DNA from 3 places in the Trichococcus sp. genome. Region 3 is predicted to be linked to each of the others. Evidence: riboswitches for the same ligand, from Rfam matches in the RefSeq annotation. Region 3 holds a riboswitch; each other region holds the start of a gene.
What was found. Region 3 has a riboswitch for S-adenosylmethionine ahead of ACTCCX_RS03515 (hypothetical protein). Riboswitches for the same ligand answer to the same signal wherever they lie in the genome.
Positions count from the first base shown of each region.

Region 1: linked by a shared signal. The riboswitch ahead of ACTCCX_RS00150 (aminotransferase class I/II-fold pyridoxal phosphate-dependent enzyme) and the one ahead of ACTCCX_RS03515 (hypothetical protein) in region 3 are both predicted to bind S-adenosylmethionine.
Region 2: linked by a shared signal. The riboswitch ahead of metK (methionine adenosyltransferase) and the one ahead of ACTCCX_RS03515 (hypothetical protein) in region 3 are both predicted to bind S-adenosylmethionine.

Region 1 covers NZ_JBSQPW010000001.1:28,872-32,429, forward strand. Annotated here, with positions in the region: gene putP (sodium/proline symporter PutP) at 1-743, shown strand, start outside; SAM riboswitch class I at 1,032-1,167, shown strand; gene ACTCCX_RS00150 (aminotransferase class I/II-fold pyridoxal phosphate-dependent enzyme) at 1,254-2,795, shown strand; gene speB (agmatinase) at 2,844-3,558, shown strand, end outside.
Region 2 covers NZ_JBSQPW010000028.1:267-3,824, forward strand. Annotated here, with positions in the region: tRNA gene ACTCCX_RS08900 (tRNA-Met) at 1-20, shown strand, start outside; tRNA gene ACTCCX_RS08905 (tRNA-Ile) at 61-134, shown strand; tRNA gene ACTCCX_RS08910 (tRNA-Glu) at 152-223, shown strand; gene ACTCCX_RS08915 (hypothetical protein) at 315-1,121, opposite strand; SMK box riboswitch at 1,360-1,435, shown strand; gene metK (methionine adenosyltransferase) at 1,433-2,629, shown strand; gene mnmM (tRNA 5-(aminomethyl)-2-thiouridylate-methyltransferase MnmM) at 2,695-3,276, opposite strand; gene mnmL (tRNA modification radical SAM protein MnmL/YtqA) at 3,245-3,558, opposite strand, start outside.
Region 3 covers NZ_JBSQPW010000008.1:50,172-53,729, reverse strand. Annotated here, with positions in the region: gene ACTCCX_RS03530 (anion permease) at 1-716, shown strand, start outside; gene ACTCCX_RS03525 (DUF47 domain-containing protein) at 729-1,361, shown strand; gene ACTCCX_RS03520 (hypothetical protein) at 1,598-1,858, opposite strand; SAM riboswitch class I at 2,085-2,195, shown strand; gene ACTCCX_RS03515 (hypothetical protein) at 2,275-2,565, shown strand; gene ACTCCX_RS03510 (DUF488 domain-containing protein) at 2,591-2,953, shown strand.

The sequences.
Region 1 (3,558 bases), on a different contig from region 3:
ATTTTGGGATGCCGCAAGTGCTGTTGCGCTTTATGGCGATCCGTTCGGCTGACGAAATTAAGCAATCACGCCGAATCGGCATCACTTGGACGACACTTTCGCTGAGCGCTTCCGTTTTGATCGGTCTGATCGGGCGCGCGATGTTTCCGATGGCTTTGACGACGGCTTCCACTTCGGAAACGATTTTCATCGAGATGGCGACTTTGTTGTTCCCGCCGCTATTGGCTGGAATTGTCATGTCGGGCATTTTGGCGGCGACGATCAGTTCCGCTGATTCGTACTTGCTGATTGCCGCAAGTGCTTTTTCGAAAAACATCTACAAAGGCGTTCTGCGCAAGGACGCTTCCGATCAGCAAATCATGGCGATGACACGGATGATCTTGATCGTTTTGGCGATCGTCGGAATCATCATCGCTTTGGATGAGAACTCCGTCATCTTCACGATCGTATCCTTCGCTTGGGCGGGCTTCGGTGCGACTTTTGGACCGTTGATGCTGTTCTCCTTGTTCTGGAAAAAAACGACGCGTCAAGGCGCCATCGCCGGTATGTTGACAGGCGGAATCGCTGTTTTCATCTGGAAACTGCTGGTCAAACCGCTGGGTGGCGTGTTCGGCATCTACGAACTGTTGCCGGCATTCATCCTTTCTTGCGTGGCGATCGTGCTTTTCTCCTTAATCGGGGAAAAACCGTCCGCAGCGATGGAAGAGGAATTCGAAATGGTGAAAAATCAAGCGAAAGCTTAAAAAACGGTCTGAAGAAACACAATCCTGACGGGTTGTGTTTTTTCTTTGTGATTTGTGCATACAAAAGCGAATGTTGGGTGTCCGAACTCCGGCGAACAGAGGATAATCAACCGGTCCGAACGCATTTAGCGCGCATCTGGACGCTTCCGATCATTTTTATGAATGTTCGACCACAACATAAAACGCATCGTTCGGGAAAAACGTTTGAAAAAAAATATAAATTTCTTTCCAAAATCATTGACATATCCGCTGTATTTGTATAGAATTTAGCTTGCATAAATTGAATATCTCTTATTAATAGCCGTTGAGACGAGGGGTCGAAGATACGGTGGCAAACCAATCAATCTAATTATTTTGCAGTGCAGATTGATATTGGGTGCCCAACCTGAGCGTAGGATTATCCAAGTCCTATGAGCAATAAGAGGAAAAGCAGCTGATAGATATCGAAGCTTTCCTTTGGTTGGAGAGCTTTTTTTATGCCCATTTTTTATATCAAAGGGGGAAATCTATTTGGCTGAAAAGGTTTTATTCAATTCAGACACTTATTTGGAAGGTCATTCCGACAAAATTACTTACCAAATTTCTAACGTTAAACCAAAAAATATTACACATATCAAAATGCCGCTTTTCGAAGCGCTTGTTAAATATGCGAAACAGGACGTTACACCTTTCGATGTCCCTGGACATAAAATGGGTGCGCAGATGACGCCATTCAAAATGGCGGTCGGTGATATGACGATGCAGATGGATGTCAACTCCATGAAAGAATTGGACTTGTTGAGCCATCCGCAATCTGTCATAAAAGAAGCACAGGAATTAGCAGCAAAAGCATACAATGCTGATCAGGCTTATTTCTTGGTGAATGGTACGACTGTTGGCATTCAAGCGATGATTATGAGCGTGGTGGGGCCAAACGATACGATCTTGGTTCCTCGCAACTGCCATAAATCAGTGATGAACGGGTTGATCCTGAGCGGCGCAAAGCCGATTTTTATCCAGCCTGAAATGGATCTGGCCTTCGGGATATCCCATGGTATTTCCGTGGAACGCATCATCAAAGGCCTGGATGAAAATCCCAAGGCGAAAGCCCTCCTGGTCACTTATCCGACTTATTTCGGATCATTGAACGATCTGGAAACGATCTGTGAAATCGCGCATGAACGCGGTGTTGTTGTCATCGTCGACAGTGCGCATGGCGCGCATTTGCCGTTCATGCCCGGGAAAATGAAGGATCCGATGAAAGCCGGAGCCGATGCGGTGACGTATTCCATGCATAAAACCGGCGGATCCTTGACGCAGAGCTCCTTGATGGTGATGCAAGGGGACCGCATTTCCGCAACAAAATTACAAAAAGTGCTGAACATGCTGCAATCGACCAGCGCAAATTACCTGTTGATGAGCTCCATTGATGCCGCACGCAGTGAATTAGCGATGTACGGCAAAGACCGTTACAAAAAACTGCGCCCAATCGTCAGCGAAGCGATTGAAGCGATCGAAGCATTCGGCGACTATGAAGTGTTGAAAGCCGACTACATCAAAGATAAATTCGACCAGACTTATGACTGGACCAAAATGGTGATCCGTGTCAACGACATCGGCCTGACCGGTTTCGAAGTCTACACAATCATGAAGGAAGAATACGGCATCCAACTGGAGCTCGCTGAAGGATACGTTGTGATGGCGGTCATCAGTACAGCCGACACACGCGAATCGATCGGCAGACTAGTCGACGCGTTGATGGATATCCGCAGACGCTACAAAAAAGCCAGCCAACATTTCGATGCGCACGTGATGACTTGCAGCATCAACGAATTGGCCTGCAGCCCGCGCGACGCATTCTACGCGGACAATGAAGTGGTCAGCATCGACGACGCAATCGGCCGCATCAGTGCCGACTCGATCATGATCTACCCGCCAGGAATTCCGTTGATTATCCCTGGTGAAGTGATTTCTGAAGCGGTCGTGCAACACTACCACTACTACAATGAAACATTAGGCAACGTCTTGACTGAGGAAAAAATGCCTCATCAGATCAAAGTCCTGAAAGATTAAGCAACCGAAACACTCATCAAATAGCATACAGTTGGAGGACGGCAGAAAGTGAAAAATAACATGAACATCCAGACTTTTATCGGCTGCGAAACTTCCTTTGAAGAAGCATCCACCGTATTATTCGGAATCCCGTTCGATGGAACGACCAGCTTCCGACCAGGCACGCGCTTTGCGATGCAGGCGATCCGACAAGATTCATTCGGCTTGGAAAGTTATTCCCCTTATTTGGATCGCGACCTTGAAGAAGAAGCCATCCATGATGGCGGAGATCTGGATCTGCCTTTCGGCAACACAGAACGCGTTTTGAGCGTTATCGCAACTTACACAAAAGAAGTTTTGGACAGCGGCAAGAAGTTCCTGATGGTCGGCGGAGAGCATCTCGTGAGCCTGCCTACCATCGAAGCTGCCTATGAAAAATATCCGGATTTGCATGTGATCCATATCGATGCCCACACAGATCTGCGTGAAGACTACATGGGCGAACCGTTGTCGCATGCTTCGGTCATCCGCCGTTGCTTCGATTTCCTGGGAGACGGCCGCATTTTCCAATTCGGTATCCGGTCCGGCTTGAAGGAAGAATTCGAATGGGCAAAAGAGCACACCTATATGGAAAAATTCACCATTGATACGTTGCCGCAGATTGTGCAGCAATTGCAGGATGTTCCCGTTTATGTGACGATCGATCTGGACGTATTGGACCCGGGAACTTTCCCTGGAACCGGCACACCTGAGCCAGGCGGCATCACTTACAAGGAATTGTTGA
Region 2 (3,558 bases), on a different contig from region 3:
TTCAAGTCCTGTCCCCGCAATTGCTTTCTGATGAATCAGGAACATGCATGCGCTTTTGAAGGGCCTATAGCTCAGCTGGTTAGAGCGCACGCCTGATAAGCGTGAGGTCGATGGTTCGAGTCCATTTAGGCCCATTTCTACTATTTTTTATGGCCCGTTGGTCAAGCGGTTAAGACACCGCCCTTTCACGGCGGTAACACGGGTTCGATTCCCGTACGGGTCATCATTATGGAGCACTCTTTGGAGTGCTCTTTTCTTATGCTCAAACAGGCAGAGGCACCAGCAATCTTGGCTGGTGCCTCTGCCTGTTTCTTTTAGACAAAAAATAGTAACGAATAGCTCAGTGTGAAAAGAAAACCATAGTTGGTAAGATATTGATCGATTCTGAGGTCGCTTTGAAGTCTTTTCTTGGTCAAAGGGTAAACCAAGAGGACAGAAAATCCAAATATGAGGATGGACCATAAAGAACTCTGTAGACGAACTATTTGGAAGATTCCTGTTGAGTAGGCAAGCAGGAATGTAGTCATTCTCAAAAAGCTTGAGTTCTTCAGTAGCAGTTGTTGATAATATGACGTGGACTGCTCACTGCCTGCAGTATTCTTGATCTGAACCTGTATCAAACTGAAAATATGGAATAGAATCAATGGGAGCACTTCGTATTGCAGTTGCAGCGGAATAAAGTTTGCCTGAGAAAAAAAGGTTACAGATGAAAGGATGAATATCTTAAAGAAAGGCCTCAGCAGGATTTCGTAAAAAGTATTTGTCATACTGTAAGGATAAAATTGCAGAATCGAGTATACAAGATAAAGCAACAGAATAGCAGCAAAAATCAGGTTCGATATATAAAAAATGATAGTCAACAATCCGATTGAGAGGGTTCCTAAGATCAGGATCATTTTATATGGTAGTGTTGTAGCAGCTTGTTCATTTTTTGATAGTAACCGTTCCAAAGCATAGGTGAACAGCAGAAAAAGATAGAGCATAATAAGTAGCAGATAGTTGAGTCCATTGAAGGACATTCCTCGCAATGCTCCGAAAAGAAGCAGCGTGAGTGGGCCTGTCAACATCGCCAAAAAGGTGTGGTTCATCAGGTGCATGAATTGTTTTTTTATTGTCAGCATAGTCTCTTCCTTCTTTAAATAGTGGGTAAGGGATGGTAAGCATCTCATATATATTGCGCAAATTCATCATAGGTTAACCTCTCAGTGATGTCAAGGTGCAGTGGGATTAAAAAAAGTCCCAAAAATACTGAGATGAGTACTTTTTGAAGCTTCTTCTGAGACTTAAAAATGAAATTCTCTTATTTTTTGTTGCTTTTTTGATGATGATAGCGTATATTAGGTATGTTGCATTTCAGAGGCTAATTGCAATATCCCGATAGGATTCACAATATGTGAAGACGCCTTGTAACCAAAAAATGGGGGAATGAAAAATGGTAGAAAAAAGATTATTTACTTCAGAGTCAGTAACGGAAGGTCATCCGGATAAAATTGCTGATCAAATCAGCGATGCAATTTTGGATACACTGTTAGCTGCTGATCCAAACGCGCGTGTTGCTTGCGAAACGATTGTCACGACAGGGCTGGTAGTTGTCTTTGGCGAAATCACGACAAGCGCATACGTAAACATCCAACAGATAGTCCGCGACACAGTAACTGAAATTGGTTATACGCGTGGGAAGTTTGGTTTCGATGCGGATAATTTGGCCGTAATGGTATCATTGGACGAACAATCCGACGATATCGCAATCGGCGTAAACGAATCATTGGAACGAAGAGAGTCAGTGACTACAGATTACAATGAAATCGGTGCAGGGGACCAAGGTTTGATGTTCGGGTTTGCGATAAACGAAACGGAAGAACTGATGCCATTACCAATTTCGTTGAGTCACAAGTTGGCGAAACGTTTATCAGAAGTCCGCAAAGACGGCACTTTGGAATATTTAAGACCAGACGGAAAAACGCAAGTCACAGTGGAATATGATGAAGACGGCAAACCGAAACGTGTGGACACGATCGTTTTGAGCACGCAACATGATGAGAATGTCACTTTGGAACAATTGAAAAAAGATATTTTGGAGCATGTCATCCATGCAGTCATCGATGATGCATTACTGGATGCGGATACCAAATACTTCATCAATCCTACTGGACGCTTCGTTATCGGAGGACCAAAAGGGGATTCCGGTCTGACAGGCAGAAAAATCATTGTTGATACTTATGGTGGGTATGCGCGTCATGGCGGCGGTGCATTCTCAGGTAAGGACGCTACAAAAGTTGACCGTTCCGCAAGTTATGCAGCTCGTTACATTGCGAAAAATATTGTTGCAGCTGGTTTAGCTACAAAATGCGAAATCCAATTGGCATACGCGATCGGCGTTGCTGAACCTGTATCGATTGCGATCGACACGTTTGGAACTAGCGAATATCCGGAAGCCACTTTGATAGAAGCGGTACGCAAAAACTTCAACCTGACGCCAGCTGGCATCATCCAAATGTTGAATCTGCGTCGTCCTATCTTTAAAAAGACGGCTGCTTACGGGCATTTTGGCCGTGACGATGCTGACTTCACTTGGGAGAAGACGGACAAAAAAGAAGCTTTGCTAGCATATGTCCAAGCTGGAAAATAAAGTAAACAGATTGATCAACTGAAAAAGGAAAGCGCTCGGTATATTGCCGGAACGCTTTCCTTTTTCTATTTCATATAGGGTGTTCTCTTTTTCTCGATGGCGATCAGGAATGGGGGATGATTGATTTGATTGATGAAGCCGTATTGCAGTACTTTGTATAAAGATTGATTCAAGCCGCTGACATAATCAAGCAGGGCCTGTTTCTCCTCCATCCCGCCAAGGTGGCCGCTGTAGACAACCAGAATGATACAGCTGCCGATCCGCAATTTAGGCAGTAACGCATTGACGGCAGTGAGGGTGGTATCCTTGTGGGTAATGACTCTTTTGTCGCCCCCAGGCAGGTAGCCCAAGTTAAAAATTGCACTGCCTATCTCGGATTTATCCGGAAGGACGTCAGCTACAGTTTCGTGCCCTTGGTGCAGTAGGGTGACGCGGTCCGACAAACCGGTCAGCATTAGTTTTTGCCTTGTATTTTCTATTGCTTGTTTCTGGATATCAAAACCGATCACGCTTCCTGTGGGGCCGACCAATGAAGCCAATAAGACTGTATCATTTCCGTTTCCGACTGTGGCATCGACAACACAATCTCCTTTACAAACTGTTTCCTTCAGCAACTTATGGCTGAATTCCACTGCGGACAACAACATGTTCCTCACCCTTATTCCTGATATTGTAAATCCCTTGGTAAGTGCTGCGGCGTTCCAGCTCGTGATCAATTGCGTTCAAGACTTCCCATTTTTTCAGGCTCCACATCGGTCCGACAAGGGTGTCCCGCGGTGCGTCTCCTGTGATACGATGGATGACGATTTCATCGGGAATGACTTCCAGTTGATCGCAGACGAGTTCAACATATTCGTCCTTCTCCAATAACCTTAGTCTGCCTTGGTGATAGTCCCGGAGCATTTTGGTGTTTTTCATCAAATGAAGTA
Region 3 (3,558 bases):
CTTGGTATTTTGGCATTCCGACAAGTGAAAGCCATGCCTTGATTGCTGGGGTGTCTGGGGCTGCGATTGCGTTGCAAGGCGGTATCGATGGAATCAATGGTGCGGAATGGATCAAGGTGCTTTACGGTTTGGTGCTTTCCACCGTTCTTGGATTGTCTCTGGGATTCCTTGTCGTGAAACTGGTCGGCGCGCTGTTCAAGGACATCGAGCGGCAAAGCACGACAACTTTCTTCCGCAACAGCCAGATCGCCGGTGCGGCGGCGATGGCCTTCATGCATGGGGCCCAGGACGGCCAGAAGTTCATCGGGATTTTCCTGTTGGGCATCGCTTTGTCGCAAGGGAATGCCACGACTGATTTCATGATTCCTGTCTGGCTGATGCTGTTGTGTTCCACAGTCATGGCCTTAGGAACGGCAATCGGTGGTGGGAAAATCATCAAGACGGTAGGGGTCAATATGGTGAAGCTGGAGACCTATCAAGGATTCAGCGCTGATTTTGCCGGGGCCTTGAGCCTCTTGACGGCATCGCTCTTGGGGCTGCCGGTGAGCACGACCCACACGAAGACGACGACCATCATGGGAGTGGGCGCAGGCAGGCATCTGTCGAGCGTAAACTGGTTGACGGTCAAGGAAATGGTTTATACGTGGGTGTTGACCTTTCCAGGTTGCGGCCTTGTCGGTTATCTGATGGCAAAGCTGTTCATTCGGATATTCTAGGGGGTTTCGGTTATGTTCAAAAAGAAGACGGAAAAGTTGGATTATTTCGATGAGTTCATCAGGCTTGCCGAATGGGGTGTCCAATCGGCGGAATTCCTGAATCAGGTTTTGGCGGAATATCCGGTCGCTGACCTTAGCCAAAAGTTGGATGAGATGCATGAGATCGAGCACAATGCCGACCTCGCGAAATACAGGTTGATGCGCTATATGTACAACGATCTGTTGCCGCCTTTCGATAGGCAGGATGTGATTGCGTTGGTCACCAGTCTGGACCATGCCATCGACATGATTGAGGACGTCATGATCCATATTGAGATCTATCAACCGCAGAATATCACACCGGAAATCAATCAATTTCTGGATCTGGTCAAAAAATCAGCTGAAGAATTGCTAACGGCGGTGCGGCTACTGAAAACCTACAAAAAGTCACAAAAAGAGATCCATGCAGTCATCCACCGGATCAATGCCTGTGAGAAGGAAGGCGATCTTCTCTACATCCAATCCATGCGCGATCTCTATCAGAGCGATGCGGATGCTGTTAGCATCGTCATCCGGAGCAAAATCTATAAATCGTTGGAGGATTGCTGCGACGCCTTCAAGGACGTGACCAAATTCGTGGAAGAGATTGCGTTGAAGTACGCTTGATCTGTGGTGGTTGTCCGATAATGTGGAAGAATCGAACAATCAGAGCGAGTTGGTAGCGTGAATGCCCGCCATAACTGTTTTAAAGGGTTATTTCTGAGCGTAAAATCAAGTCCCATACATAAATAAATAGGGCGGCATCAAAACCAGAATAATACTTTCTGGTTTTGATGCCGCCTTATTTAGCTATATGGTCAAAAAGATGCCATCAACTATAATCTGTTGTCCATGTACCGAAATTATTGGTCTAAGGATGGATCCAGTTCTCCAGTGGAATAACGGATATGTCCGTCCCAGTTTCTTGCATGCATACTGATGCCGTTCATGTGATGGTCGTCTTCCGTGTGGTGACGGAGATGAGTGGCATGGCTACGTACATACTGACCGTGATTTTCATATGTCACCGTATCCATCATCGCTGCATCTACGGGAGTTGCGACAGCAAAGGTTGTCAAGGCAGTAAAAGAAATCAGGCCAATCATCAAATATTTTTTCTTCATGAATAAGTTCTTCCTTCCTATGTATACTGACTATAGTTTATGCGGCTGTTTCATTCTTGTTGATCGGACAAAAGAAATGATCAGCAACACGGGATCGCTTGATCCTTCTTCAGTATACTAAGGAAGTGTGTAGAACAGATGTAGTTAAAAAATAAAATATATGGATTCGCGATTAGTTGAATTTTGCGCAAGGGTATGACATAATATATTTGAAAATTAAATAACTTCTTTATCAAGAGAGATCGAGGGACTGGCCCGATGACATCTCAGCAACCGACCAATGCGCGAGCGCAATGGCACGGTGCTAAATCCTGCAGAGCAATCTGAGAGATAAGAAGAGCAAAGCGACATTCCCGACTCTTCTTGTTTAAAGAAGGGTTTTTTGTTTTCAAAAAAACAATTTGGAGGGAAACACGATGACAATGACAAAGGAACAATTCGAGCGCTGCGAAAGAAGTTGCAAAAGAATGGAAGCGGCAGGCGGCCCAAAAAGCCAAGCTGAGGCCATGCTCTATCATCAGTACAAGCAGCAAAAGGCTGCTGTTGCAGAAGCGCTTAAAATGGGTAAGGAGAACTATCAAGCGAAACTGCTGGCCAGAGTAGCGGAAGTGCATCGGCTTGAGGAAGAAATCGCCAATTTGCAGCAGCACCTTTACCTGGAGAAGGTACAAGTGGATAAGATGATGGAACTGGTGGCCCAGTTTTAAAGCAGTAAATGGGAGGAGAATGGACATGGAACTGAAGATGAAGCGTATCTACGAATCTACTGAGGAAACAGATGGCTTCAGGATCTTGGTTGATCGGTTGTGGCCGCGTGGAGTCAAGAAGGAGGCCGCGCAGTTGGATGCATGGCTGAAGGATAGCGCACCGTCCCCGGATTTGCGTAAATGGTTCGACCACGATCGGGAAAAATTTAACACCTTTAAGGAACAATATGAAGAGGAATTATTGACGAATCCGCCGACCGCTGCTGCCGCAGCAGAGATTCTGAAACAGTTGGAAGCGACCGATGTCACATTGGTCTATGCCGCGCGGGATCCGGAGATCAATCATGTCGTTGTGCTGCGGGATTTTTTGGAGAGCCAGATGAAATAGCACTGAAAAATAGATAATGCCTTTCCCAGATGCCTCACCTGTTAAACCGTAGCAAGAAAATCATGTAAAAACAAAGCAAGCCGCCTGCGATAAGGAATCATAGGCTGCTTGCTTTTCATTCTGATTTACGTTTCTGTACATAAATTTCTCCAAAAGAAATAGCCAAAGTTACCCAAACTCCGATATTGTCTAAACCTATGCCTGAAGCGGAATTTCCGCCTAGAGCGGTCAATAAAATCAACACAGAGAACAGATAGAATAATGAAAATATCTGTCCATTTATATTTTCCGCATTCTTGGGACGCCGGAAACGTTCGAACAATATGGACACAAGATACAAGCTTAATATGATTCCCGCATTCAATTCTATTGGAATCCAATCGGATAAGAACGAATCAGGGAAATAGTCATAAATCATCAAAAGTGTTAATAGAACATAAAAAATAAGATTACTATATTTTAAAAAATTCATATTTAGATACCTATTTTCTTTGATAGAGTCAATAGAAACGTGAATCCATTTTTTGTGAGAATTGCATAATTAATCATGAAATATTATTTTCTTGCGATGGTAAATACAAAATAGGTTAGTAGACACGACAAAA